One region of the Arthrobacter sp. NQ7 genome, then DNA from elsewhere that is predicted to be linked to it. Evidence: riboswitches for the same ligand, from Rfam matches in the RefSeq annotation. Region 1 holds a riboswitch; each other region holds the start of a gene.
What was found. Region 1 has a riboswitch for cyclic di-AMP ahead of PUN71_RS08855 (M23 family metallopeptidase). Riboswitches for the same ligand answer to the same signal wherever they lie in the genome.

Region 1 (9,508 bases):
TCGGAGGCGTCAGCCCAGCTGTAGATGCGTCCGGCGGAGTCCGCGGTCCGCGCGGCCGCAAAATCCAGGCCGCCGTTGGAGTTCAGCCACTCCACCTGGGCGTTCAGTGTCACCAGCGTGGACAGCGACGGAGTGTTGTACGTCTGGTTCAGGCGGGAGTTGTCAATGGCCGTCTGCAGGTCCAGGAAGTCCGGAATCCAGCGGCCGCTTTCCTTGACCCGCGCGGCCCGCTCAATGGCGGCAGGGGAGAAAAGGCCCAGCCACAGGCCGCCATCGGAGGCGAAGTTCTTCTGCGGGGCGAAGTAGTAGACATCGCTTTCCGCGACATCGACGTCCAGGCCGCCGGCTGCCGACGTGGCATCAACCAGGACCAGCGAGCCCTCGTCCGCCCCGGAAACGCGCTGGACCGGAGCGGCCACACCGGTGGAGGTTTCATTCTGCGGCCAGGCGTAGACGTCTACGCCTGCCTCGGCCTGTGCTTCCGGCCGGGTGCCCGGCTCCGACTTGACGATCGAGGAAGCTTCCAGGAACGGCGCCTTGTTGGTGGCGGCGGCAAACTTGGATCCGAACTCGCCGAAGGACAAATGCTGGGCTTTCTTCTCCACCAGACCGAAGCTCGCGATGTCCCAGAACGCGGTGGAGCCTCCCACGCCCAGGACCACCTCATAGCCTTCGGGAGCACGGAAGAACTGGCTGAGCCCTTCCCGGACTGATCCCACCAGGTTCTTGACCGGGGCCTGCCGGTGGGACGTGCCCAGGATGGTCCTGGAAGCTGCTGCCAGGGCGTCGATCTGCTCCTGCCGGACCTTTGACGGGCCGGCCCCGAACCGCCCGTCCTTGGGCAGGAGGTCGGCAGGGATCGTGATGCTGGTGTCGCTCACAGGGGCTCCAATTCGGCGGGGACGATAGCTTTGGTCCGGACGGACGGGTCGTGGTGGCCGGCAGCCGGCGTTGGGCTGCAATACAGGCCGTCCCCATTCTGCCTGAACTGCTGTGCAGGCGGGAGTTGGCGGCGTCAAAGTCCAGACATTGAGACAGGCGGAGACCAGCGCGGCTATTCGGACAAAGTCAAAATAGGCTAAGCTTGGCCCCGGACTACCTCGCGGGAACAGGCGATACGGTGGGACAACGCAAGGTACTGCGCTCGAGGAGCTGAGCTGGATGACGGATCTGATCGACACTACGGAGATGTACCTCAGGACCATCCTGGAGCTTGAGGAAGAAAACATCGTCGCCCTGCGGGCCCGTATCGCCGAGCGTCTGCGCCACTCCGGACCCACAGTTTCCCAAACCATCGGCCGGATGGAACGCGACGGCCTGGTTGTCGTCTCGGGCGACAGGCACCTGGAACTCACGGACACCGGCCGCAAGCGCGCCACCGAGGTGATGCGCAAGCACCGGCTGGCCGAACGCCTTCTCGCCGACGTGATAGGGCTGGACTGGGCCTACGTCCACGACGAAGCCTGCCGCTGGGAGCACGTGATGAGCGAGCGGGTGGAGCGGCGCATCTACGAGCTGCTGGACCATCCCACCGAGTCGCCATATGGCAATCCCATTCCCGGCCTGGCCGACCTGGGCGGACAGCCCGGCCCCGGCTTCGCGGACGGCGCCATCAGCCTGGTGGAAGCCATGAAGGCCTATGGACCGGCCTCGGGCGTCACCGTTGTCCGGCTGGCGGAGCCCATCCAGGTTGAACCGGAACTGCTGGCCCAACTCGACGAAGGCGGCATCCGGCCCGGTGCCGCCGTGGCACTGGAACGCGTGGGTGATTACATCTCCGTGCGGGTCCCGGGAATCGAAGGCGCGCTCGAACTGCCGCCCGAAGTGGCCGCGCACGTCTTCGTTGCCGTCGCCCCCTCCTGAAGCCGGCCGCATACCTTAAACCGCGCTTCCCACCAAAGATAACGGAATTGTTACCTAGGGTCTTAAGCCCCTATAGTGGAAGCGATCGTTGATACTTAAGCGTTACCTGTCCCGGAGCCGAGCTCTGCCAGCGGGACAGGTGCACGAGTCGTTACTGGCAGAGGCGGGGGAACCACAAGCGGCAGCGGGGGACTGCCTTGGGGTGAAGTCCGTCAGCAGCAAGCCTCTCCAGTGAAGGATTCTTCCGGGAATACCCCTGTGCAGAAGCTTGCCCATGACGGGCCGGGTCTTTGAACTCTCTGACCCGAATCCGACAGCTAACTCCGCAGGCTTTTCCAGAGAGGAACCCTTCTTGACCATGCAGACCTCCCGGGGCCGCCGCCGCGCGGACGGCCCTCCTGCGGTGCGGAGTGCCGAGGTTGCCGCAGTGGAGCGCCCCCGCGACCTGCACCGCGACGCGCGCCGCCGCCGGGGTCCCTTCCGGCAGATGACGGATTTCGCCGCGGCCAGCGGCATCGGCCAGAAGGCCGGCATCGCCCTTGCCGCCACCGGCCTGGTGCTGACGGTGACCGTGCCTGCCACCGGCCCCGTCATGGCTACTGATGCTGCCGGCAATACTCCCGTAGCTGCCTCCGCTGTCAGCCCTCAGCCCAGGATTTCTGCGGATGTTGGCGCGCAGATCGACTTCAGCCGTTCCGCCGTGGTCACCCAGGCGGACCCCGACGGCAAGTTGAAGCAGCTCCTGAGCGCCCAGTCGGCCGGATCGGTGACGCGGGCGGCTTCTGCCGGCACCCTGGCAGCGCCCCTGGCCACCCTCACCACCGCTTCCCCCTTCGGCTACCGGGTGAGCCCGATCACAGGCGGTTCCGGCGACTTCCACCGTGGGCAGGACTTCGTGGCGCAGTGCGGAACGTCTGTCCTGGCAGCGGCAACGGGGACCGTGACCTTCGCCGGCTGGCACCAGTTCGGCGGCGGGAACCGGGTGGTCATCGATCACGGCAACGGCCTGGAGACCACCTACAACCACCTCTCATCCTTCAACGTCAAGGTGGGCCAGACGGTCTCGCGCGGGGACGTCGTCGCCCTCAGCGGCACCACCGGCGCCTCCACCGGATGCCACCTCCACTTCGAGGTGCAGGTCAACGGCGAAGTGGTCGACCCGATGGGTTGGCTGTAGCCCAAATGAGTGCGCAGTCTCAGATCACCGTGACCCGCCGTGACCTGAATGTGACATTGAAGCAAAACTGCTGTACCGTCTAACTCGCGTCAACTTTTCCGAAGTTGACGCTCTTGAGTGGATTGCCTAACTCTGCCACCGCTCAAGGTCCGTTCGCATTTCATCGTCTGGCAGGGGCGGGGGAACCAATTTTGGCCTTCATTCCATGGAGGCCTTGGGGTTAAGTCACGAGCTTTCCAGGAAAGCAAAGTGGCCGGGTGACTCCCATCCGAATCCGACAGCTCACCTCGCAGGCATTGGGAGAGGCTACCTTCGTGTCTTCACGCCATCATTCTGCGCGCCACCGTGCGCAAACGGTTCGCACCAACCCCCTGGATGCCATGTCCAAGGCCGTTAGTGCCAATGCCGGGACCGTGGGCCGCCAGGCTGCCGTTGTGGCAGCGGCATCGGGCCTCATCCTGAGCATGGGCCTGCCGGCGACGGCTGCCGACACCACTGCCGGTGTTTCTGCATCCACCGAGTCCGGCTCCGCCCAGACCGCCCTCGCTGTCACCGCCGCACCCACGGCGACGGTCTCCTTCGAGCGTCCCGTCGTCAAGACCACCGCTGCACCCAAGGTGGAAACGGTCCGCACACAGTCCACCGCTTCGGCTGACCGCGCCGCAGCAACCCAGGACGCGTCGGCCGCCAAGACTGCCGAGACTGTTTCCGCCGTGTCTTCCGCGGCAACGTCGGGAATTGCAGCCATCGCCTACACCGGCATCGGCCACTCCTACGTCTGGGGCGGCACCAGCCCCGTTACCGGCTGGGACTGCTCCGGGTTCGTTCAGTGGGTTTACGCGCAGGCCGGCATCAGCATCCCGCGCACCAACGCGTGGAGCATCATGACTCCCACCTCCACCCCCCAGCCGGGTGACCTGGTCGTCCAGAACGGCGGCGCACACGTCGGCATCTATGTCGGTAACGGCATGATGATCAGCGCACTGAACCCGTCGCAGGGCACGCTGCTCCACTCCCCGGCAGCCACCGGTTCATCCTCGTACTACCACTACGGCAACTAGTTCTTGGGCTCCATGCTCCAAGGGCTATTTCTTTGCCCACAGCTTTTTCGCTAGATCACATCCCCGTTCGGGACGCGCCGGCGTACCCCCAAGATGCCGGCGCGTCCAACCTTCCCTGCCTGCCTACAAGCGGACCAGGGGAAACACGAAAGAGAGAACTGATGACGACATGTGCTACCGCGCGCCACCGTGCCGAGGTCACCAAAACCAACTCGATCGCTGTCATTGCCAAAGCGGTCAGCGACAACGCCGGCGGCATGGGCCGCCAGGCCGCAGTTATCGCCGCTGCCTCCGGTCTGGTCCTGACCAGCGGCATCGCAGCCAACGCTGCCGACGCCAACGTCAAGCGGGACTCCGCTCCGGCCTCCGCACTGGAAGTTGAATCCGCCGTCGACGCCCCGATCTCCGCGGCGTCCACCATTGCCATCAGCTACGAAAAGCCTGCCGTGACCACCACGCCGGCTCCCGTGGCCGAGCCTGAGCCCCAGGTCGACGTCCAGGAAGCAGCTCCCGCGGCCCAGCCCGTTGCTGCTCCCAAGGTCACGGCGAAGGTTGCCACCGCCGCCGCTCCCGCCGCCCCCGCCGCGCAGGCATCGGCCAGTGGCAAGGGTGCTGCGATCCTTTCCGCCGCTTACGCCCAGCTTGGCGTCATGCAGGACTGCACCATGCTGGTCACCAACTCCCTGGCAGCCGTAGGAATCCACTTCCACGACTGGCCCGCCGGCTACCTCTCTTTGGGCCGCACGGTCAGTGCAGCCGAAGCGCAGCCCGGTGACCTTATCTACTACGCCGACGGCGGCGCTGGCATGGCGCACATCGCTGTTTACGCCGGCAACGGCATGGCGGTCCACGGCGGCTACAACGGAAACCAGACTGTGGTCTTCAGCGCCAACGTCGGTTCCGGCCCCGTTTTCATCCGCGTCAACTAAGCTGCCGTGGGCCGGCGCACAGTGTGTGCCGCCGGCCGGTAAGCCGGAAAGGACCCCGCCACGCCCGGCCGGGGTCCTTTCCGTTTAATCAACGGGGCTTGCGTGGCCGCCGTCGAGGGTAGCCGCTGGTTTTGCCGTCCAGGGGCGGCGATTACCTGATATTGCACTTCTTTGTTTACTCTTGTCATGTCGATCCATAGCCCGGACATGCCGAGGGCAGCCGGCCCTCGTGCCCCTGACGGGTGCGGCCGTGAAGAGGTAAGTGCATGCGCACTCTCGTTCTGAATGCTGGATATGAACCGCTGGCGGTTGTGACTTTCCGCCGGGCGCTGGTGCTTGTGCTCGCGGGCAAGGCGAGCGTGGTGGCCGAGGGTGACGACCCCGTCGTGGGCCCCACTGATGTGCTGGGCCGCCCGTCCGTGATCCTCCTCAACCGCTACATCAGGCCCCGGTACAACCACTCCACGGCCGTCAGCCGGCGGGGGGTGCTTCGGCGGGATGGGCATAAGTGCGCCTATTGCGGCAAGGCGGCCCACACCATCGACCACGTGCACCCCAAGTCGCGGGGCGGCGCCGATTCGTGGGAAAACCTGGTGGCCGCCTGCCTGCGGTGCAACAACGTCAAAGGGGACCATACACCCGCGGAGATGGGTTGGACCCTGCGTTTCGTGCCGGAGCCGCCGCATGGAACGATCTGGCAGATCAAGGAACTCGAGAAGCCGACGCCAGCGTGGGATCCCTTCCTTCTTCCGGAGCGGGCTGCCTGACCCAGCCCGGCCTGTCCTCCCGCCGGATTCGGCGGTGCCGGCCCTGCCGGTCGCTAGGCTGGGGTCATGCAAGCGAACACGTTGGCATTTGATGCCCTGATCCTGGCCGGCGGCCGGTCCTCACGGCTGGGAGGGGTGCCCAAGCAAACCCTCGTCTTCCGCGGCCAGACTCTCCTGGAATGGGCTCTTGCCGCTGCGTCCGGGGCTAGGCGCACTGTCGTTGTTGGTGACGCCGGCCTCCCCGGGGTCACCGCGGCGCCAGTGCCGGGGACTGCGCCTCCGGCCGCGGTCCTTTCCTGCCGGGAAGAGCCGCCGTTCTCCGGTCCCGCCGCTGCTATCGCCGCCGGATTGGAAACCCTGGCCAATAACGGCGGCGGTTCGCCGGTCACGCTCGTGCTGGCGTGTGACATGCCGTTGTCCGCCCAGGCCGTGGCCGCCCTGCGGCACGCCCTGGCTGCGACCCCGGTGGAAGCCGCCCGCGTGCGCAGTGTCATGGCCGCTGCCGAAGACGGGAGGCCGCAGCCGTTGGCCGCTTTTTACAACACGGCTGAGTTAACACATGCCTGCCGGGAGCTCGCCGCCCGGAACGCGCTGGCCAACGGCTCTGTCCGGGCGCTCCTTGCTAATCTGGACGTGCAGCTTGTCACAGTCCCCGCCGGGTCCACCTCCGATGTGGATACCTGGGATGACGCTGCTGCGCTGGGGATGGCCGCCGGAAACCAGCGCGGAAGCCAGGACCGGCGCACGGGCGACACTAACGTGGGAGGCAATTCGTGAAAAGCCAGGACGAAACGCTGGAAGAGTGGTGCCGGGCCCTGCTCCAGGCGTACAAGCTGGAAAATGTCCAGGTCGACGTCAACGCTGTGCTCTCCCTTGCCGGCGTTGCCGCCCACTCCGTGGTCCGGCCGGCCGCGCCGCTCACCACCTTCATTGCAGGCTTTGCCGCGGGCCTGGCCGCGGCCCCGGGCAGGGAGATGGACGCCGCCGCGATGGACGCAGCGCTGGCCGTGGCCCGTTCCCTGGCACAGGACTACGGCACTGAAACCGCCGGGACTCCCGGCGAATGACCGCAGAACCCCATAGTGATCCGCATGCACCACCGCGCAGCGAAGGGGAGGCGCTGACGGCCCGGACGCCACTGGACACAGCCGGACACATCGGCGTGGTGGGCGGGGCAGGTCCATCTGCCCAACACTCCGGTCCCGGGATGGACGACGCAGGTCCTTCCGCCGGAGGGCAGGGCGGTGCCGGCCATCACCATGCGGCCCACACCTGGGCAGAGGCCCGGCAGGTGGCATACGACTCCGCCACTCCCATCCCGCCCGGGCCCGTGGCGCTCCGGCTGGCGCTGGGCCGGAAACTTGACCGGGACATCGTGGCTCTTCAGGACATGCCCCACTATGCGTCCTCGGCCATGGACGGCTGGGTGGTTAACGGAAGCGGCCCGTGGATCCCGGTGGACCCGGGAGTCCGGCTGGCGCCGCACCAGGCCAGCCCCATCGCCACCGGCGGTCTTATTCCTCCGGGCGGCAAGGCTGTCCTGCGCACGGAAAGCGCCGTGCTTGGCCGGGACGACGAGGGGCTTCCCGTCCTGCTGACCGGAGGCAAGGCGCGTCCCGGAGAACCCCGCGCCGGCGAGCACATCAGGAAAGCCGGTGAGGAGGCCCTGGAAGGCGATGTCCTGGTGCAGGCAGGGGTGGAGCTCAACCCGGCACACCTGGCACTGGCGGCGCTGGCCGGCCACGACGAAGTGCAGGTCCAGGGCAAACCCGTGGTCCGTCTGGTGCTGACCGGATCGGAGGTGGTGGAACAGGGCAGGCCCGCCCCCGGCCAGGTACGGGACACGTTCGGGCCGCAGTTGCCGGACGTCGTCGCCATGCTGGGTGGAATCCCGGGGGGCCGGCAGAGGATCGGCGACTCCTACGCCGAGTGGCTGGCGGCACTCGAAGACGTGCTCCCCGACGTGCCGGACGCACCCGACCTGCCGGCCGACGTCGTTATTACCACCGGGGGCACTGGGCGTTCGGGAACAGACCACCTCCGGCGTGCGGTCGCCGAACTGGGCGGCCGGCTCATCATCGACGGCGTGGCCATGCGCCCGGGCCATCCCGCAGTCCTGGCAGAACTTCCGGACGGGCGGTTTGTCCTCGGACTTCCCGGCAACCCGCTGGCGGCCATGATGGCACTTTCCACCGTGGGTGGCCCCCTCCTTGCCGCGCTGGGGCACGGGGCCATGCCGCCGGTGCAGGAAGTGCCCTGCGGAACAATGATCGAACCCGACCCCGGCCGCACCCGGCTCATGCCCTTCCGGTTGCTTTACGGCATGGCGTCCCCGGCGCAGCATACGGGGCCGGGAATGATGCGCGGACTGGCCGCCGCCGACGGGGTGCTGGTGGTACCCCCGCATGGCGTGCAGCTGGGCGAGCCGGTGCCGGCTTTTGCCCTGCCGTGGGGACCGCCCCTCTCGCAGCCCGGGGACGGGGCGGCCAAGGCAAAACCGCGCAGCAACCCCCGCGCCGGCCAGCCCAAAGCGAAGCCGGCATCCGGCGGCCCGGTGGACTGGAGTGCGCTCCTGGGCTGAGGCGGGGCCCCATGGTGCCATGATGGAGTTATGAACAGGCAGGGTGGAACATGGGACGCGTAACCCAGCGCCGCAAGGTGCACAAGTATGTCCTGGATGGTTCGCCCGGTGCCCTCGAGTACCCGGTCCGCCACCGCGAGGACGTCCTGGCGGTAGAGGAGCCGCTGGAAATCCGGCTGGGCAGGCTTTCCTATTCGGTCACCATGCGCACGCCCGGGGACGACTTCGACCTGGTGGCCGGCTTCCTGGTGTCGGAAGGGGTCATTTGGGCTCCCGAACACCTGGTGTCCCTGCGGTTCTGCGCCGGAGAAGACGAAAACGGCGTCCAAACGTTCAACGTGGTGGAGGCGCAGCTGCGGCCGGACGTCCCGGTTCCGGATACCGGCCGCAAGGTCTACACGTCCAGTTCCTGCGGCATCTGCGGAACAGACTCCATCGAGGCGGTCCAAAAGTCCTCCCATCACAGCCCCGCAGCTGACCCCCTCACGGTGGACGCGGAGGTACTGGCCTCCCTGCCCGGGCTGCTCAGAAAGTCCCAGCGCCTCTTTGATGACACCGGCGGAGTCCACGCGGCGGGCCTGTTCAAAATTGACGACGACGGCGAGCCCCGCCTGCTGTGCCTGCGGGAGGATGTGGGCCGGCACAATGCCGTGGACAAAGTGGTGGGCTGGGCGCTGCGTGAAGGCCTCCTGCCACTGGCCGGCACCGTTCTCCAGGTGTCGGGAAGGGCGTCCTTCGAACTGGTTCAAAAGGCATCCCTGGCAGGTATTCCCATTCTGGCGGCCGTGAGCGCCCCCTCGAGCCTCGCCGTGGAGCTGGCAGAGGCGAACGGACTCACCGTGGCTGGATTCAGCCGCGGAACAAGCTTCAACGTCTACGCCGGTGATGCCCGCATCCGTCGGCCGGCCGCGGTGCCCATCAGGTAGCTGAGCCCATGGCCGGCGCATGTCCGTTTTCCGCGGGGGGTTGGTTGCCGGGCAGGCGACGGGTAGATTTGTCCATCGAATGGACGCCATGATCCAGTTCCGAGCCTAAAAGAGGACCTATATTGCATGACGACCGGACCATCACGGAAGTCCGACTGGCCAGGTTTGTGCGTGAACGCATTGCTCCTGCCATTTACGCCAGGA
Region 2 (9,508 bases), on a different contig from region 1:
AGGAATGCCTGCGCAGGCTCCACGGCCACCTTCATGAAACCTTTCCGCACAGCTTCCGGATCACCGTGGCGGACAACGCCAGCACGGATGGCACGCTGAAGATCGCCGAACGGCTGGCCCGCGAGTTCCCTGAACTGGCCGTGGTCCACCTCGACGAGAAGGGCCGGGGGAATGCCCTGCGCAACGTATGGCTGGCGTCCCCCTCACCGGTGCTGGCGTACATGGACGTGGACCTCTCCACTGACCTCGCCGCCCTGGCTCCCCTGCTGGCGCCCCTGATCTCCGGGCACTCGGACCTGGCCATCGGTACCCGGCTCACCCGGGACTCGCGCGTTGTCCGCGGTCCCAAACGGGAGTTCATTTCGCGCGGCTACAACCTCATGCTCCATTCCTTCATGGGCGCACGCTTCAGCGACGCCCAGTGCGGATTCAAGGCGATCCGGGCCGACGTCGCCCAGCAAATCCTCCCCTACACCGTGGACAACTCCTGGTTCTTCGATACCGAACTGCTGGTCCTCGCCGAACGCTGCGGCCTGCGCGTCCACGAGGTTCCGGTGGACTGGATCGACGATCCGGATTCCAGCGTGGACGTGGTCCGCACTGCCCTGGCAGATGTCCGCGGCATGGCGCGGCTGACCCGCGACCTGGTCTATGGCCGGATCCCGGTCCCGGAACTGCGTGCCGCCCTGGCCCGTGGGCCGCTTCCCGCATCATCGAGGGCCGGTGAGCAGACCCGCGGCAGCAGCCTGTTCGGCCAGCTGGTCCGGTTCGCGGCCATCGGCGCCGCCTCCACCCTGGCCTACCTGGCCATCTTCGTGTTCTGCCGCGGCTTCATGGACCCGCAGCTGGCCAACTTCCTGGCGCTGCTCATCACGGCGGTGGCCAACACCGGCGCCAACCGGCGTTTCACGTTCGGCATCCAGGGCGGCAATCCGGTCCGGCACCATTTCGAGGGGCTGATCGTGTTCGGCATCGGCCTGCTGCTCACCTCCGGGGCGCTCGCCCTGGTCCACCGCGCGACGACGCCGGACCGGTGGGTGGAAGTCCTCACCGTCGTGGCGGCGAACCTGGCAGCCACGGCCGTCCGGTTCCTGCTGTTCCGGCTGTGGGTCTTCCGTGAGCGGTCACCGCGTCCCCCAACCCCCGGCACCGGCACCCGCACCGGCGAAGCCAGCGCCACCACCGCTGACCACGCTCCCGCCACGACCTCCACAGAAACGGCAGCATCATGACCTCCACCATCTCACCGGCATCAACCCCCGGGGGCGAAACGGCCGCTCCAGCCACCGGCACGGCCGCTGCCACCGCAGCATCAGGGCCGGAGGCACCGGCACGCTGGACCCGGTACGCCTTCGGCAGCCAGCCGCGCTGGGTCCGGCCGTCCGCGGCCGGGCTCCTGGTGGCCACGGCTGTGCTCTACCTCTGGAACCTGGCAGCCACCGGCTACGGAAACTCCTTCTACGCGGCGGCCATCCAGGCCGGCACCAAGGACTGGACCGCGTTCCTCTTCGGATCGCTGGACGCCGGCAACGCCATCACCGTGGACAAGCCCCCCGCCGCACTCTGGATCCCGGCGCTCGCGGGCCGCATCTTCGGATTCTCATCACTGAGCATGCTGGTGCCGGAAGCGCTCATGGGCGTTGCCGCCGTCGGCTTCCTCTACCTGGCGGTCAAGCGGGTCTCCGGTCCCGCTGCGGGCCTCCTGGCGGGCGGCGCACTGGCGCTGACCCCGGTGGCTGCCCTGATGTTCAAGTTCAACAACCCCGATGCGATGCTCACCCTCTGCCTGGTGCTGGCGGCGTACTTCACCACCCGGGCCATCGAGCGCGCGGGATGGAAGTGGCTCGTGGCGGCCGGCGCCGTGATCGGCCTGGCATTCCTCACCAAGATGCTGCAGGGCTTCCTGGTGGTTCCGGCACTGGGACTTGCCTACCTGTGGGCCGCCCCCACCACGCTGGGGCGCCGCCTGCTGCACCTGCTGGGCGCGCTGGGCGGCATCATCGTTGTGGCCGGCAGCTACATCGCCCTCTTCCAGTTGACTCCGGCTTCGGAGCGGCCGTACATGGCCGGGTCCACGACCAACAGCTTCCTGGAACTGACGTTCGGCTACAACGGGCTGGCGCGCATCACCGGCTCGGGTGAGGGCATGCCCGGCGGCGGGGCAGCGGGCGGGGGCGGCGCACCCGCAGGCGGTTTGGGCGGCGCACCCGGCTTCGGCGGCGGGAACGCCGGCTTCGGCGGTGCGGCAGGCCTGCTCCGGATGTTCGGCACGAGTTTCGGCGGCGAAGTATCGTGGCTGCTGCCCGCAGCCCTCGTCCTGCTGCTGGCCGGCCTCTGGTTCACCCGCCGCGAAGTCCGCACCTCAGCGAACCGGGCCGCACTGATCCTCTGGGGCGGCTGGCTCCTGGTCACGGCCGGGGTCTTCAGCTTCATGAGCGGCATTGTCCACCCCTACTACTCGGTGGCGCTGGCCCCGGCCATCGCGGCACTGGTAGGCATCGGCGCCGTGGAACTCTGGCGCGGCCGTGGGTACTGGCCTGCCCGCACGGTCCTGGCCGTGGCCATCCTCGGCACGGCCATCTGGTCCGCGGTCCTGCTGGGCCGCGACGCCTCGTGGCTCCCCTGGCTGCGTCCCGCGATCATCGTCCTCGGCGCCGTTGCCGCCGCCGGAATCCTGTTCCGCCTGGACGCCGTGGCCCCGAAGGGACGCTTCCGGCGCGCAGGCGCGGCCGCCGTCGTCGTCGTATCCCTCCTGGCCGGTGGGCTGGGACCCGCCGCGTGGACCCTCGCCACTGCCGCTACGGCACATGCGGGTTCCATTCCGACGTCGGGGCCAGCGGGTTCGTCGACCGCCGGCTTCGGCAACCGGGCAGCGGGACTCCGCGGTGACCGGGCTGACGGCAGGGAGGCCGGCACGGACGCCACCGCCGGCGCAGAAGGCTTCGACCCCGCCAACGGCCTTCCCGGTGCTGGTGGTCCTGATGCTGGGGATTCCGGTGTTGGGGGTCCCGGTGTTGGCGGCGCAGGCGGTCCCGGCGAAGGGGCGGCCGATGCGTCCGTCACCGCATTGCTGGCGTCCACCACCACCAAATGGTCGGCGATCGTCTCCGGCGCGAGCCAGGCGGCCAGCCTGGAACTTGCCTCGAACACCAGCGTTATCGCCCTGGGCGGCTGGAACGGCGGCGATCCCTACCCCACACTCGCCGAATTCCAGGACATGGTCTCCAAGGGCGAAATCAGCTACTTCATCGCAGGCGGCGGAATGGGCGGAGGCGCAATGGGCGGCCGGGGCGGCAACTCCGAGGTGGCTGCCTGGGTCCAGGCCAACTTCCAGGCCCAGACGGTGGGCAGCTCCACCGTGTACCAACTGACCAAGTAGGACGCCATGGCCGGCCGATTCACCAGCACCACGTACCGACGCATCGCTACCGGCTTTGTGCCGTCCCGTCCCGGCCGGGCAGCCGGAACAGCTTCCCCCGCTCCGGGCACAGCACAGGACGTCCCTGCAGCGCGGCGGGCCTGGCCGGCCGCGCTGCAGCGCCTGGAACTGGCTGCCGTCCTGGCGGGCACCGCAGTGCTGTACCTCTGGAACCTGGGGGCGTCCGGCTGGGCGAATGCGTTCTACTCGGCGGCGGCCCAGGCCGGATCGCAGGACTGGACGGCCTGGTTCTTCGGTTCATCCGATGCGGCCAACTCCATCACGGTGGACAAGCCGCCGGCGTCGCTGTGGATCACGGGATTGTCCGTCCGGCTCTTCGGGCTGAATTCCTGGAGCATCCTGGTGCCCGATGCGTTGATGGGGGTCGGCGCGGCGTGGCTGCTCTACCTCGCCGTCCGGCGCGCGGCTGCCCCGGCCACCGGTGACGCGAGGCTCGCGCACCGGGCCGGGCTGCTGGCCGCCGCCGTCCTTGCCCTCACACCGGTGGCCACCCTGATGTTCCGGTTCAACAACCCGGACACCCTGCTGGTGCTGCTCATGACAGCGGCAGGCTACGCGGTCCTCCGGGCCATCCAGGAGGACCGGCTGCGGTGGATCCTGCTGGCGGGGGTGTTCCTGGGCTTGGGTTTCCTGGCCAAGCAGTTGCAGGTGCTGCTGGTGGTTCCCGGCTTTGCCCTGGCGGTCCTGGCGGCGGGCCGCGGCAGGATGGGGCGGCGGCTGCTGTGGCTGGCTGCCGCCGGCGCCGCAATGGCGGCTTCGGCCGGATGGTGGCTCCTTGCGGTGGAGCTGACACCTGCCGGCATGCGCCCCTACATCGGCGGATCGCAGGACAACTCCATCCTGGAGCTGACGCTGGGCTACAACGGCCTTGGCCGGCTGACCGGCGACGAGACAGGCAGCGTGGGTGGCGGCAATGGCTGGGGTGTTCCCGGGCTGCTGCGGATGTTCAACAGTGAGTTCGGCGGCCAGATCGCATGGCTCCTGCCGTCTGCCCTGATCCTGGCCGCGGGCCTTCTCTGGGTGGGCCGGCGGGCCCCGCGGACGGACATGGTGCGCGCCAGCGTCATCGTCTGGGGCTCGTGGGTGCTGGTGACCGGCCTGGTGTTCAGCTTCATGTCCGGCATCATCCACCCTTACTACGCGGTGGCACTGGCGCCCGGGATAGCCGGGCTTGCCGGGTTGGGCGGGGTTCTCCTGTGGCAGCACCGGCACCAGCCGGCCGCGGCCGTGGCAGTGGCTTCAGCTACGGCCGCGGCAGCAGTTATGGCGTTCCAGCTGCTCGGTACCACCACCGCCTATGGTCCCTGGTTCCGCTGGCTGGTCCTGGCAGCAGGCCTGGCGGCCGCGGCAGGAGTTGGACTGGGCAGGTTCCTTCGCCTGCGCTCCATGCAGTGGACGGCAGCGGTGCAGTGGACGACAGCGGTGCAGCGGACCGCGGCGGGGCGGTGGACGACGGCGGTGCAGCGGGCGACGGCGGGGCTCGCCATTGCGGCGTCGCTCGCCGGACCTCTGGCGTTCTCCATCTCCACGGCGGCAACGGCACACAGCGGGGCCATTGTCAGCGCCGGGCCGGCGACAGCATTTGCCGGCCCTGGCGGCTCCCGTGCCAACAGGACCGGTGGGCCCGGCACGGGCGGCAATACCCGGCAGTTCGGCGGCCGAACCGGACAAAACCAGGTCGGCTCCGGGCAGGCAGGACCCGGCCAGTCCGGGGCGGGCCAGGCCGGACAAGGCCCCGGCGGAGCTGGTGTGGCCGGCGGCCGTGGCGGCGGTGCAGGCGGCGCCATGGGTGGCCTTCTTGGCGCCCCCACCCCGTCATCAGACCTGGTGGCAGCATTGAAAGACGGTGCAGCGGGGTACACCTGGGCGGCGGCGGTGGTGGGCTCCAACAATGCTGCCGGTTACCAATTGGCAACGGAACTGCCTGTGATGGCAGTCGGCGGCTTCAACGGGACCGACCCCTCCCCCACCCTTGAGCAGTTCCAGGAGCTGGTGTCGCAGGGGAAGATCCACTACTTCATTGCGGGCGGAACCACCCGGTCCAGCACAGGCTCAGACGCCGCCGCCCGGGTTGCCCAGTGGGTAGCGGAAAACTTCACCGCACGGAGCATCGGCGGGACCACCGTCTACCTGCTTGGCGACTGAGCCAAACCTGAACCGGTGCGCAATTCGACTCGCTGCCACCGTGACTTCCGTTACCTAAATGTGACTTTCTCGTATCCTTCCTGTACCGTCGATTGGGTGCGGTCCCCGTTCGGGCCGCATATCCCGGGTTGACGCCAAGCTCTGCCGCTTCCCCGGATCCCGATTGAGCTACGGCAGAGGCGGGGGACCCACCGTCCCGGGCAATGAATGCCCTTGGGGTTAAGCCAGTACGTGTTCTTTCCGTATGGCCGGATGCCCTCATCCGAACCCGACAGCTAACTCCGCAGGTGTGAGAGGCGATCAATCATGTCCAAAAACACGGCAGAAACACGCCTGCAGGCCAAGGCTAAACACCGGGCCGCCAAGCAGGCCAAGAAAACCACCCTGGGCCAGCGCGCCGGGATCCTCGCAGCATCGTGCGCGGTGCTGGTGGGCGTAGGCGCTGCAGGCCAGGCCACCAGCGGCATGACCCCAGTGTCATCCACCGGCTCCAACTCTTCCACGGCAGCGGCCGACTCCCAAATGAGCATCGAGAAGAGCGAGATCCGTTCCAACCCGGCGGCCAGCCCCGCTCCGGCAGCAATCACGGTCGCGCCGCAGGCAGCGGAACCCGCCCCGGCCGCCCCCGCACCGGCGCCGGCAGCCCCCGCACCCGCCCCGGCACCCGAACCCGCCAAGGCACCCGAGCCGGCTCCCGCCGTCGCAATTAACGACCCGGCCGGCGCCCAGGCGTACGCCGCCGGCCAGCTGGCCTCCTTTGGCTGGGGCCCGGACCAGATGCAGTGCCTGCAGACGCTCTGGACCAAGGAATCGGACTGGACCACCACCGCCACCAACGCCAGCAGCGGCGCCTACGGGATCGTCCAGTCCCTTCCCGCGGAGAAGATGGCGAGCGCCGGTGCGGACTACCTCACCAACTACCGCACGCAGATCAACTGGGGCCTGGACTACATCAAGAAGAGCTACCAGTCGCCCTGCGGTGCCCTGAACTTCCACTTGGCTCACAACTGGTACTAGGCACGGCACCACCGCAGAGGGGAACCGGCGCAAGACGCGGGCCGCATCACGTGATGTGGCCCGCGGTTTGCTTTAAGGGCTGGCCTGGCCCTCATTGCGCCATGGGATGTACTGGACAGACCACCTGTTGCCGTCGGGATCGGCGAAATGGACGAAGTGGCCCCAGTCCTGCACGTCGATGTCGCTGACGTCCACGCCGTTGTTCTTCAGGAAGTCGTGGGCGGCCTTGATGTCGCTGACCACCATCTGAAGGTTGGATCCGGTGCCGGGCGGGGCGTCCGTGAGTCCTTCGCCGATGCAGATGGAGCAGGCCGAACCGGGCGGCGTCAACTGCACGAAGCGGATGGAGTCCGAGGGACGCTCGTCATAGTCGGCGTTGAACCCGACCTTGTTGACGTAGAAATCCTTGGCCCGGTCGACGTCGGATACGGGGACAAAAACGAGTTCGAGTTTCCAGTCCATCCGCTCAGGCTAGCGGCAGGAGGCCGGCTGAAAAAGGGTGGACCCTACCCTGCGATGCCGTAGAGGCGGTCGCCCGCGTCGCCCAGGCCCGGGACGATGTAGGACTTCTCGTTGAGCTTCTCGTCGATGGAGGCCAGGACAATGTGCACGTTGGCCCCGGACAGCTCCTCCTCCAGTCTGGCCAGGCCCTCCGGCGCCGCGAGCAGGCAGATGCAGGTGACGTCCGACGCGCCGCGCTTGAACAGGAACTTGATGGCCTCGCGCAGCGTGCCGCCGGTAGCCAGCATGGGGTCCAGGACGAAGACCTGGCGGCCGGTGAGGTCCTCCGGGAGGCGTTCCGCATAGGTGATGATGTCCAGCGTTTCCTCGTCCCGGGCCATGCCCAGGAAGCCCACCTCAGCGGTGGGGACCAGCTTGGTCATGCCTTCCAGCATTCCCAGGCCGGCACGGAGGATCGGGACAACCAGTGGGGTGGGTTTGGTGAACGCGGTGCCGATGGTTGTGCTGACGGGCGTTTCGATGGTGACGGGCTCGGTGCGGACTTCCCGGGTGGCCTCATAGGCCAGCAGGGTCACCAGCTCTTCCGTCAGCTGCCGGAAGACAGGGGACGGTGTGTTCTTGTCCCGCAGGACGGTGAGCTTGTGGGCGACCAGGGGGTGGTCAACAACGAGAGTACGCATCCCCCAAAACTATCATCCGGCGCTGCCCTTCCCGGGCCCGGAGCCTCCGTGCTCGTGCACTTCCTCGGCGACCACATCGCGCACGATCGGACGGTCGAACGACGGCGCGGCGCCGGCATGCTCCCGCCTGCGGACCAGGTGGAACAGCCGGTGGGCCATAATCACCACACCGACCCAGGTAAGGCCCAGCAGCCACCCTGCCATGACATCGGTCAGCCAGTGGTGCCCCAGGAAAACGCGGCTCAATCCCATGGCAATGATGAAGATGGTGCCGCCCGTGATGGCAGCGACGCGGACCCGCATGGTGTGGAACTGAAGGCAGATGAGGTACACCACCAGGCTGATGACCACGGTGGTATTCAGGGTGTGGCCGCTGGGGAAGGACGGCGAGTCCTCGTACGGGGGAACGGCGTCAGCGTGGTCCGGGCGGGTGCGGCCCACCAGCTTCTTGCCGAACGTGGTGGCCGTGACCGAGGCCGCTGCTGCCCCGCCGATGAGGACCAACGGCCGCCAGTTCCGGCTAAGGAAGGTCAGCCAGGCGGTGAGGATGCTGGCCAGGATGGGCATGCCGACGCCGCCGCCGATATTGGTGAAGCCGGTGACGAACGCATCGAGGCCTGGGCTCCGCAGGCTTTCGGCGAAGGCCAGCGCGGGCTTGTCCAGGTTAGCGAGGCCGGCTGAGTCCACCACATTGTCGTAGACCTCCGCACCGAGCAGCGCCAGCGACACAATGATGACGCCGCCCACCAGGATCGTGAGGACCAGTGCCGCGTACGGTTTGAACCAAATACTTATGCGGTCCCGAAGAGTGTCCATGGTGCCTCCCGGCGTCGGTAAGTAACCTGAATATCCCCCGAAACTATCATTGAGCCATGCCCTTGCCGGAAAAGAAACACGACGCCTGGATGGGCCTTGCCCTTGTGGAGGCCCGGCGGGCGCTGACCACGGAGGACGTGCCGATCGGCGCCGTGGTGATAGGGCCCGACGGCGCCGTGCTGGGTTCCGGCCGCAACCAGCGTGAGGAACTGGGCGACCCCACGGCCCACGCCGAGGTGGTGGCCATCCGGGAGGCGGCGCGGCAGTTGCAGGCATTGGCCCGGGGGGAGGGCGGCGCCGGTGACGGCTGGCGGTTGTCCGACTGCACGTTGGTGGTCACCCTGGAACCCTGCGCCATGTGTGCCGGCGCGATTGTGCTGGCCCGCATCCCGCGGGTGGTCTTCGGGGCCTGGGACGAGAAGGCGGGCGCCGCCGGCTCCGTGTTCGATATCCTCCGCGAACGGCGGCTCAATCACTGGGTTGAGGTGTACCCGGGCGTCCGCGGGGAGGAGTGCGGTGCGTTGCTGCGCGAGTTCTTCGCGGGGCACCGCGGCGCGATCTAAGTTGCGGTGACGCCTCTTGGGCTCCGACAGGCGGCGTTTCCCGCGCTCCCGTCAGTCGCGCTCCCCCAGCATGGCCAGGACCTGCTGCGCGGTGCTGTTCCAGTCCGGCAGCCGTGGCCGGGCGTCCAGGGCAGCTGCATGCCATGCCTCCCTTATTCCTGGATCCTCAAGCCAGCGGCGGAGGACGGAGGCGAGCCGTCCCGGGCTCTCCGGCCCTCCTTCGGGAAGGGGCAGTGCCGCGCCGGGAAGCCGCGGTCCGCCGTCGGCCGGCACCAGGCTGGCCAAGGAAAGAGCCTCCACCGCACCTGTCCCTTCGCGGACCAGGACCGGGACACCGTGGGCCAGGGATTCGGTAACAGCTATGCCGAAGGCCTCCTGCCGGGAGA
Region 3 (9,508 bases), on a different contig from region 1:
GTTCCCAGGCACGGCGCTTCCTCAGTATGCTTACTATTGTGAGCCTCCGGACAACGAGAAAGGCAGCAACATGACTGAACAGAATGTCCCCGACGATGAACTGGAAGTCGTAGAGGATAACGACGTGATTCTCGACGAAACTCCCGGCGCGGCGTCATCCCTGGAACTGGACCCTGTCTCCGGGGAGCCGGACAGCTATCCCGGAGCTGCCGAAAACAACCCCGACCGCTGGCGGGAAGACCCACTGCTGCAGGACGAAGGGGTAAGCGGTGAAGAGGAAGACTTCCTGAGCGAGCAGACGCTGCGGGACGAAACCGCGCAGGCCCGCTACCGTGCCGGCGACGAGCAGGTGCCGCCGGATTCCCCAACGCTGGGGGAGGCGGCGGCCGATGTGGACTTTGGCGAGGCACCAACCGGCCTCGAAGCGGATGCCAGCGACGACGAGGAGAACTTCGGCGGCTCGCCGTTGAGCGAGTTCGAACCCGACGACCTGGAACGCTAGCAATCAGGCCGGTCTGGCGCTGGGAGGGGAGCCATGCACTCGAAAGAACTGCTGCAGGAGGCCTTCGGCAGGCTTCCGGGCCTGGTCGAGCAGATCCTCGACGGGCTCAACGACGCTGACCTGCACAGGCGCCCGTCCGGCAACGGCAACTCCATCGCATGGCTGGTCTGGCACCTTGGCCGCGTTGAAGACGCGCAGGTCGCGGCCGCCGCCGGGCTGGAACAGGTCTGGACCGCGGAGGCTTTCGTTTCCAGCTTCGGCCTCCCGCTGGCGGCCGGCGATACGGGCTACGGGCACTCGAGCGGGCAGGTGGACGCCGTCCGGGCGTCCGGGGACCTGCTGCTGCAGTACTACCGGGCCGTCCACCGCCAGACTGCCGAATTCCTGGACAGTGCCGACGACTCCGGCCTGAACCGGGTGGTGGACACGCACTGGGATCCGCCCGTGACCCTGGGCGTGCGGCTGGTCAGTATTTTGGGGGACTGCCTCCAGCATGCTGGCCAGGCCGCCTACGCCAAAGGCCTGCGGGCCGGACCGGCAGCTGCCGGCGGTGCGTGAACTCGTGGTGCTGGGAACCGCATCCCAGGTTCCCACCCGGACCAGGAACCATAATGGCTACTTCCTGCGCTGGGACGGTGAAGGGTTCCTGTTTGACCCCGGCGAGGGAACCCAACGCCAGATGATCCATGCAGGGGTCTCCGCCGGCAGCATCACCAGGATCTGCCTGACGCACGTGCACGGCGACCATTGCTTCGGCCTGCCCGGAGTCCTGTCCCGGATGGTCCTGGACGGCGTAGCCCACCCGGTCCACCTCCATTATCCCGCCTCAGGCGCCGACGTCGTCAGGGCCCTCATCTCCGTCAGCACCCCCGGCCTCGACCTTCGGCTGCACCCGCACTCCGCCGCGGGCCATGTGGCCGACGGCCTGGCCGTGCGTTCGCTGAAGCACCGCATCGAGACGTACGGCTACGTCCTGGCCGAGCCGGACGGCCGCACCATCCTGCCCGAGCGGCTCCGGGCCGCCGGGATCCACGGACCGGACGCCGGCCGCCTGCAACGCACCGGCCGCCTCGGCCCAGTGACGCTGGAGGAGGTCAGCATTCCGCGTCCGGGCCAGCGCTTTGCCTTCATCATGGACACGGCACCGTGCCCGGGCGCGGAGGAACTGGCCGACGGCGCCGACCTGCTGGTCACCGAGTCAACGTTCAGTGACGACGACGGCGGGCTGGCGGCCCAATACCTGCACCTCACCGCCGGGCAGGCAGGGGACCTGGCATCGTCCGGGAGGGCGCGGACACTGGTCCTCACCCATTTCTCGTCCCGGTACGGCGACGACGTTTCGCTCCTCGCGCAGCAGGCGCGGGAGCGGGCCCCCGCCAGCAACGTCATCGCCGCCGGCGACCTGGACCGCATTGCCGTTCCCCCGCGGCGGCAACCCCGGCACGCAGCAGGCCAATCAACGGCGATAGGGTTTAATCATGACGGCAGCAGCTGAATCCACGGTCATTTTCGACGGCCGCTTCGCCCGTGAACTGGCGGAGTTGGCCGTTCCCTGGCAGGCCGAGGACGCACCCAATCCCGAACTCCTGGTCCTCAACACCAGGCTGGCCCAGGACCTGGGGCTTGATCCCGCGTACCTCCGCAGCCCCGAAGGAATACGGATGCTGGCAGGGAACCATGTTCCCGCCGGCGCCACTCCCGTGGCCCAGGCCTATGCCGGTCACCAGTTCGGCAGCTATTCACCGCTCCTCGGTGACGGTCGCGCCCTGCTGGTCGGTGAGCTCACGGACACCAACGGCCGCCTGGTGGACCTGCACCTCAAAGGGTCCGGCCGCACGCCGTTCGCCCGGGCCGGAGACGGCCGCGCCGTCGTCGGACCAATGCTCCGTGAATACGTTGTCAGTGAAGCCATGCACGCTTTGGGCATTCCCACCACCCGCTCGCTCGCCGTGGTGGCCACCGGACGACAGGTCCGGCGCGACGGCATGCTGCCCGGCGCCGTCCTGGCCAGGGTGGCAAGCAGCCATCTGCGGGTGGGCAGCTTCCAATACGCCAGGGCCACCGAAAACCCCGGCCTCCTCAAGCGCCTTGCGGACCACGCCATCAGCCGGCACTATCCACACGCCGCCGACGCGGACAATCCCTATCTCGCGCTGTACGCCTCGGTGGTTTCCGCCCAGGCCGAACTGGTGGCGCGGTGGATGCTCGTCGGGTTCGTGCACGGAGTCATGAACACGGACAACATGACCATCTCGGGAGAGACGATCGATTACGGCCCATGTGCGTTCCTGGACGCCTTCAACCCGGCCGCCGTCTACAGCTCGATCGACGTCAGCGGCCGCTACGCCTACGCCAACCAGCCCGTCCTTGCCGAATGGAACCTCGCCCGGCTCGCCGAGGCAATGCTGCCGCTTATCGACGAGGACCAGGAGAAGGCTGTGGCCCCCGCGGTGGACGTGCTGGGCGGCTTCCGGCGCCAGTACAGCGCGGCGTGGTCCAGCGGGATGAACGCAAAGCTGGGCCTGGCCGCGGCCGGCGGGGAAGAGGCCGCAGACGCCTCAGCGCTGGTGGACGACGTTGTCGCCCTCGTGAAGGACGGCCCGGTGGACTACACCCGGTTCTTCCGGAACCTCGGCAAGGCTGCCCGGGGCAACCTGCGCCCGGTTCGTGGCATGGTCCTTGACCTTGCAGCCTTCGATAGCTGGATCCGACGGTGGCAGGCGCTGGACCCCGACGCGGAACTGATGGACAGCGTGAACCCGGCCTACATCCCCCGTAACCACCTCGTGGAGGAGGCGCTGTCCGCCGGGACCGCGGGAGACATTGCTCCCTTGCAGCGGCTGTTGGAGGCCGTCACCGACCCCTTTACTGAGCGGACCGGCCTGGAAAGGTATGCGGAAGGTGCCCCCGAAGACTTCGGCAACTACATGACCTTCTGCGGTACGTGACCTGTCAAAGGCGCCGGCCGCAGGCTCGCCGCGCCGGCGGGACGCGGAAGGGCGGCAGCCGGTATACCGGCTGCCGCCCTTCTGTATGACACCGCTTCGCCGGGCGAAGCTGTGGGAACCTAGGCTACGCGGACCACGGAGTAGCCGCTGAGCCAGCTGATGGAGTGGACCTGGGTGGTGTATCCGTTAACGCCGCCGCTCACAACCTGGCCGTCGCCGGCGTAGACGCCCACGTGGCCGGAGGTGATGATGAGGTCACCGGGGGCCGGAGCACCAACCACCGTTCCATACTGGAAGAACTGGGTCGGGGCCAGGTCGCCGACGCTCTTGCCAACGGAGCGCAGTGCATTCTCGACCATCGCGGTGCAGTCCTGGTTCACACCGACCTGGCTGTAGGCGGATGCCAGGATGGCCGCGCCTGTTCCGGTGCCCGTGGTGGCCGCGGCCGGGGTGGCTGAAGCGTAGGACATGTTCATGCCGGTGTTCGTCGGTGCGCTGGCCGCCGCAGTCTGGACGGGCGCCGGTGCCGGAGCCGGTGCCGGAGCCGCCGTGTAGCCCGCGCCAGGGATCTGGATCTGGTCGCCCGGGTAGATGATCGAGGACAGACCCAGGCCGTTGGCGGCCAGGAGGTCGTTCAGGCCGACGCCGTAGGCCGAGGCGATGGCGCCGAGGGTGTCACCGGAAACGACGGTGTGCACGTTCCCCGTGGCCGCCGCGGGGGCCACGGCGGGCGCGGCAGGCGCCGAGTAGGCCTGGACGCTGCTGTTCTCAGTGGTGTCCGCTCCGGTCACACCCGCGTGGGCCGGGGCGCCCACACCGAACGCAATGCCGGATGCCGCGGCTACGGCGAGCGCAGGGCGGCCCAGTGTGCGGGCCTGGGACTTGGCTGTAACGGCGAGGCCCTCGAGCACAATGGAGCGGGCCGGAGTCGCGCGGTGACGGGCAGAAGTTGAAATTTTTGACACGGTTGATCGCCTCTCCCATGCCTGCGGGGTGAGCTGTCGGGTTCGGGCTGGAGATACCCGGCCGGAAGCACCCCGCGACATACGGAGGCGCTATCGACTTAACCCCTAGGCCACATGTGGCCGTGGAAACTTGGTTCCCCCGTCCCTGCCAGCTGGAGCGGTTGTATCCCATGATCAGCGGCAGGGCTCGGCATACTGATGGGAATGTCCCGACTGAGAGGGACACCAAACGACCATAACCCGAGCTCCCCGCAATTGTCACATTTGGATAACATGCGAGGCGATTCTCTCAGATTCGCCAGCGAATGGACTTGGCCCGACTTTCCCGTGGTGACCTTGGTGGACGCCGCGAAGGGCCGGGTAACAATCACGACACGGATCCATGCCTGCGGGCCATAGCGGAGGGTAGGCTTCGGGACTATGCCCCTGTTCGTGATCCGCCCCCGGCTCCCGCTGACCGCGGTCCTGTTGGCCTTGGCCGTGGCCGGCTCCCCCCTTCACGCGGCTACGGCGGACGATCAGGACCCGACTGCCGGCTACCCCTCCTGGGCTGACGTGCACGCCGCGCAGTCATCGGAGGCCGCGAAAGCAGCCGAAATCAACGCCATTACCGGCCTCCTGGACGGATTGCAGGAGCAATCGGAGGCCGCCGGGGACGCTGCCGTCCGGTCGGCGGCCGATTACGCCGTGGCGCAGGCCGGACTCGACTCCGCGACACAGCGGCTGGACACCCTGTCCGCGCAGGCGGCAAGGGCCAACGATGAACTGGCCAGGCACCGGAAAGACCTGGGCGCCCTTGCCGCGCAGTCCTACAAAACCGGCGGCACCAACGCGGGTTTCTTCGTGGCACTGGACGCCCTCGGCACCAACAGCGTGCAGGGGCTGAACCTGGTCAAGCTCGTCGGGGACAAGACCGCCGCACTGGTTGAAAAGGCCGGGGCCACGGGCCAGGTCGCCGCCGCACTCACCGAGCAGGAAAGGGCTGCCAGGAACGAGCGGGAGCGGTTGTCGGCGGAGGCCAAGGCAGCACTGGATACTGCCCGCTCGGCGCGTGACGCGCTCGACCGGCAGCTGGCCCGGGAGCAGCAGCACAGCACGGAGCTGACGGCGCAGCTCGCAGCCCTGAAGGGAACGACGGCGGCCCTTGAGGGGGAGTACCGGCAGGGCCGGGCGGCCCTGGCTGCCTACGAAAAGGCCCAGGAGGCCAAGCGTGCTGCGGCAGAGGAACAGGCCCGCCGGCAAGCGGCCGCCGCTGCCCGGCAGCCCGCACCCGCCGGGACCCCGGCCCTGTCCGGTACTCCAGGGCAGGAAAGCCCCACGCAACCGAACCCACTTCAGCCAAAACCCGTCCAGCCAAACCCTGTCCAGCCAAATCCCGTGCAGCCCGGCGTTCCCGCCGGCGACCCTGGGCCGCCTGCTCCCGGCACCGCTCCCGTGGCACCCGCCCCGCCATCCCCGCCCGCCGTCGTCGTGCCTTCCGTTCCCGGCGGGTCCGTGAATGACCCGGCCGCGGCGAAAAGCTACGCTTCCGGACGCCTCGCCGCCTTCGGCTGGGGCCAGGACCAGTTCCTGTGCCTTGCCCAGCTCTGGACCAAGGAATCGGGGTGGCTGACCACCGCCACCAACCCCTATTCAGGCGCCTACGGGATACCCCAGGCCCTGCCGCCGGGAAAGTATGCCAGCGCCGGCGGCGATTGGCTGACCAGCTACCGCACCCAGATCGAGTGGGGCCTCGGCTACATCCGGGACCGCTACGGCTCCCCGTGTGCCGCCTGGAACCACTCCGTGTCCCTGAACTGGTACTGACTGACGCGCTAGGCTTTCCCCATGCCAGATTTCGAACGGTTCCGCGCGCTGCTCGAAGATGAGCGGGCACGGCGCCTGGCACTGCTGCCCGCGCTGCGCGCCGACATTGAGTCGGCAAACTTGGCACGCCGCGACTCCAACGTCGACGATGAGCATGACCCCGAAGGCTCCACCATCGCCTTCGAACTCTCGCAGGCCTCGGCGCTCCTGAAGCAAAGCTCGGCCGGACTTGATGAGGTCGAAGCTGCCCTGGCCCGGCTCGCCGGAGGCACCTACGGCCTCTGTGCAGTGTGCGGGGAACCCATCGCCGAGGGCCGGCTGGAAGCGCGGCCCTGGACGCCGTTCTGTATCCTGCACGCCGCCACGGGGCGCGGACAATGACGGGCGCTGCGGAGACAGTGTCCGCCGCGGCGGAATTCATCGACCGGACCCTCCAGAACGAAGGTGCCTGGTACCGCGCGGACGAGGTGGCGCACCGGGTGGGCGGGCTTCTTGCCTCCTATGGCTCCTCGGTCGGCGCAGTCCGCGGCACGGTCCGCGATGCCCTGCGGAAGTTCAAGGACCTTGACCATGACGCCACCGTCATGCTGGCCTCCGCCCTGTGGGGCCAGCCGCGGCCGGGCGTCCGGCCGGTTTTCGAACGCCGCCTGGCCGCCGTGGTGCTGCTGCAGTCGCGGGTTGGGCTGCTCCGGCACTCGGACCTGACCCGGCTGGAGGGGTTCCTGCGGTCCGCCCAGTCGCGGGACCTGGCAGCGCCGCTGCTCGCCGATGTGCTGGCACCGATGCTGGCCGGTTTGGGGGAGCGGGAGCGGCAACGGGCTGCCGTTGTCCTGGCGAGGTGGCGGGAAGACCCCGACCCCCAGCTGCAGGCTGCCGCTGCAGCCCTTGAGGAAGACCTGTCCCTTTGAACGCACCCAGGAGAACGCCATGAATGAACCGTTTGGCCTTGACCGCTTCGTCGCTGCCCAGGACAGCGGCGGAACCTATGAGCAGGCCCTGGGGGAGCTCCAGGTGGGCAGCAAGTCCGGGCACTGGATGTGGTTCATCTTCCCGCAGATTGCCGGGCTCGGGCAGAGTGAGACCTCGCGCAGGTATGCCATTTCCTCGCTCGCCGAGGCCCGTGCGTACCTGGACCACGAGGTCCTGGGGCCCCGGCTGCTTGAATGTGCCATGGTCCTGGCGAACCACGCCGACCAGTCGGCAGAGGACATCTTCGGCGGCATTGACGCCAAAAAGCTCCGCTCGTCCATGACACTGTTTCTCCGGGCCGCACCCGGAGAAACAGTGTTCAAGACCGTGCTGGCCCAATTCTTCGGCGGCGAGCCGGACCCCGCCACTGACCAGCTCCTGGCGGCCCAGGATGCATCGGACCACGAGGCCGGCGGCTGAGCGCAGTCACCGCCGGCGGTCCCCGGGAGCCGCCGCTACGGGGTGGGGCTGCCGCCGTTGACGTTCAATGTTTCGCCCACCACGAAACTTGACTCGGGGGAGGCCAGGAAGACGTAGGCGGGGGCGAGTTCGGCGGGCTGGCCCGCGCGGCCCAGAGGAGTGGACTGGCCGAACTCCGGCAGCTGCTCCTTTGGCTGGCCGCTGCTGACCTGCAGGGGCGTCCAGATGGGGCCGGGAGCCACGGCGTTCACCCGGATCCCTTTAGGCGCCAGCTGCTGGGCCAGGCCCTTGGTGAAGTTGTTGATGGAGGCCTTGGTGGTGGCGTAGTCCACCAGGGTTGGCGACGGATTGTAGGCCTGGATGGACGTGGTGTTGATGATGGTTGACCCCGCCGGCATATGCGGAACGGCGGCCTTGGTCACCCAGAACATGGCGTAGACGTTGGTCTTGAGCGTGTGGTCGAATTGTTCGTCCGTGATGTCCTGCAGGTCCTCCTGGGCCACCTGCTTCCCGGCATTGTTGACCAGGATGTCCACGCCGCCCAGGACGGCCACCGCGGTGTCCACCAGGTCCCGGCAGGCTGCGGAGTCCTTGAGGTCTCCCGGGACCTTCACGGCCTTCCGGCCGGCCGCTTCGACGATGCCCGCAATACGGGCCGCGTCCTCCTCTTCCTGCGGCAGGTAGGAAAGGACGACGTCGGCACCCTCCCGGGCGAAGGCGATGGCCGTCGCGGCGCCAATCCCCGAGTCGGCGCCGGTCACGATCGCACGGCGGCCTTCCAGCCGCCCCGTGCCCCGGTACGTCTCCTCGCCGAGGTCGGCCCTGGGCTCAAGTTCTGCATCCAGGCCCGGCTCCGGCTGGTGCTGCTTGGGCGGGGAGATCTTTTCGTAGGCAGTAACGGGATTGCGGAACGTGTACTGGTCAGTCATGGCGGTCCTCCTGTTCGTGCGGACTCCGGGCCGGTCCACCGCCCGGACTCCGGGGAAACTGCGGCTGCCCACCGGCAACAGCAAAAGCTAAGCATGCTTACGTTTCCCAGCCTAAGCAAAGATTCACCGCCCTGCCAAGCCCGGGCGGTGTCAGCCGCGGCCGACCTCCACCAGGGTGACCCGTGCCAGCTGCCCGGCATCGACCACCGCCTCCATGAACGTGCAGGCCGGCTGGCGGCGGCGGTCCGTGGGCGACCCGGGATTCAGCAGCCTCAGTCCGCGGGGTGAGGTGGTGTCCCAGGGGATGTGGCTGTGGCCGAACACCAGCACGTCCGCCGACGGGTACAGCGCCTCGCACCGAAGTTCGCGGCCCTTGGCCTGGCCTGTCTCGTGCACCATGGCAAAGCGGATGCCGCCGAGCGTTGCGGTGGCTGTTTCCGGCAGCCGCCGCCTCAGGTCGGGTCCGTCATTGTTGCCATACACGCCGAGCAGCCGCCTGCTCCGGCGTTCGAATTCGTCCAGCAGCGCCGCCTCCACCCAGTCCCCGGCGTGGAACACCACGTCGGCCTTTTCGACGGCGGCCCACACCTCCGCGGGCAGGGTTTTGGCGCGTTTGGGCACGTGGGTATCGGCGATGAGGACCAGGTTCAACGGCATACCGGAATCCTGCCACGTCGCCCTGTTCCACGCCTGCGTGGAGTCGTAATCTGGGGCTGGAGGTGATTGCCATGGAGGCAGCCCAAGGAGACCGCATCGTGGTCCATGGAAGGACGGTGGGGTCCTCGGACCGGCATGGAGTGATCCTGGAAGTCCGTGGCGAGGGCGGACGCCCGCCCTACGTTGTCCGCTTCGACGACGGGCACGAAACGGTCATGTATCCCGGCGGCGATTTCGCCGTCGACCACGGACGCGACACCTGACGCGGGACTGCATCCCGGCGCTTCACCTGTCAAACTGGAGTGATGGATC

Region 2: it holds a riboswitch for cyclic di-AMP, as region 1 does, so the genes downstream of both, PUN71_RS17320 (aggregation-promoting factor C-terminal-like domain-containing protein) here and PUN71_RS08855 (M23 family metallopeptidase) in region 1, are expected to answer to the same signal.
Region 3: it holds a riboswitch for cyclic di-AMP, as region 1 does, so the genes downstream of both, PUN71_RS05440 (C40 family peptidase) here and PUN71_RS08855 (M23 family metallopeptidase) in region 1, are expected to answer to the same signal.

What each region holds. Positions count from the first base shown of each region.
Region 1 covers NZ_JARFXU020000006.1:25,334-34,841, forward strand. Annotated here, with positions in the region: gene serC (phosphoserine transaminase) at 1-881, opposite strand, end outside; gene PUN71_RS08850 (iron-dependent transcriptional repressor DtxR) at 1,162-1,863, shown strand; cyclic di-AMP (ydaO/yuaA leader) riboswitch at 2,000-2,211, shown strand; gene PUN71_RS08855 (M23 family metallopeptidase) at 2,222-3,040, shown strand; cyclic di-AMP (ydaO/yuaA leader) riboswitch at 3,170-3,350, shown strand; gene PUN71_RS08860 (C40 family peptidase) at 3,421-4,101, shown strand; gene PUN71_RS08865 (NlpC/P60 family protein) at 4,263-5,030, shown strand; gene PUN71_RS08870 (HNH endonuclease) at 5,297-5,797, shown strand; gene mobA (molybdenum cofactor guanylyltransferase) at 5,864-6,574, shown strand; gene PUN71_RS08880 (DUF6457 domain-containing protein) at 6,571-6,864, shown strand; gene PUN71_RS08885 (molybdopterin molybdotransferase MoeA) at 6,861-8,378, shown strand; gene fdhD (formate dehydrogenase accessory sulfurtransferase FdhD) at 8,429-9,304, shown strand; gene PUN71_RS08895 (alpha-mannosidase) at 9,427-9,508, shown strand, end outside.
Region 2 covers NZ_JARFXU020000019.1:29,826-39,333, reverse strand. Annotated here, with positions in the region: gene PUN71_RS17335 (bifunctional glycosyltransferase family 2/GtrA family protein) at 1-1,232, shown strand, start outside; gene PUN71_RS17330 (glycosyltransferase family 39 protein) at 1,229-3,379, shown strand; gene PUN71_RS17325 (ArnT family glycosyltransferase) at 3,386-5,584, shown strand; cyclic di-AMP (ydaO/yuaA leader) riboswitch at 5,725-5,885, shown strand; gene PUN71_RS17320 (aggregation-promoting factor C-terminal-like domain-containing protein) at 5,891-6,601, shown strand; gene PUN71_RS17315 (glyoxalase superfamily protein) at 6,674-7,063, opposite strand; gene upp (uracil phosphoribosyltransferase) at 7,108-7,743, opposite strand; gene PUN71_RS17305 (phosphatase PAP2 family protein) at 7,756-8,559, opposite strand; gene PUN71_RS17300 (nucleoside deaminase) at 8,616-9,122, shown strand; gene PUN71_RS17295 (glycosyltransferase family 4 protein) at 9,174-9,508, opposite strand, start outside.
Region 3 covers NZ_JARFXU020000003.1:134,583-144,090, reverse strand. Annotated here, with positions in the region: gene PUN71_RS05460 (hypothetical protein) at 71-502, shown strand; gene PUN71_RS05455 (mycothiol transferase) at 536-1,060, shown strand; gene PUN71_RS05450 (ribonuclease Z) at 1,053-1,997, shown strand; gene PUN71_RS05445 (protein adenylyltransferase SelO) at 1,981-3,450, shown strand; gene PUN71_RS05440 (C40 family peptidase) at 3,570-4,415, opposite strand; cyclic di-AMP (ydaO/yuaA leader) riboswitch at 4,419-4,588, opposite strand; gene PUN71_RS05435 (aggregation-promoting factor C-terminal-like domain-containing protein) at 4,836-6,221, shown strand; gene PUN71_RS05430 (TraR/DksA family transcriptional regulator) at 6,243-6,602, shown strand; gene PUN71_RS05425 (DNA alkylation repair protein) at 6,599-7,129, shown strand; gene PUN71_RS05420 (DUF1810 domain-containing protein) at 7,149-7,610, shown strand; gene PUN71_RS05415 (glucose 1-dehydrogenase) at 7,646-8,539, opposite strand; gene PUN71_RS05410 (metallophosphoesterase family protein) at 8,690-9,196, opposite strand; gene PUN71_RS05405 (DUF1918 domain-containing protein) at 9,268-9,459, shown strand; gene PUN71_RS05400 (NUDIX domain-containing protein) at 9,502-9,508, shown strand, end outside.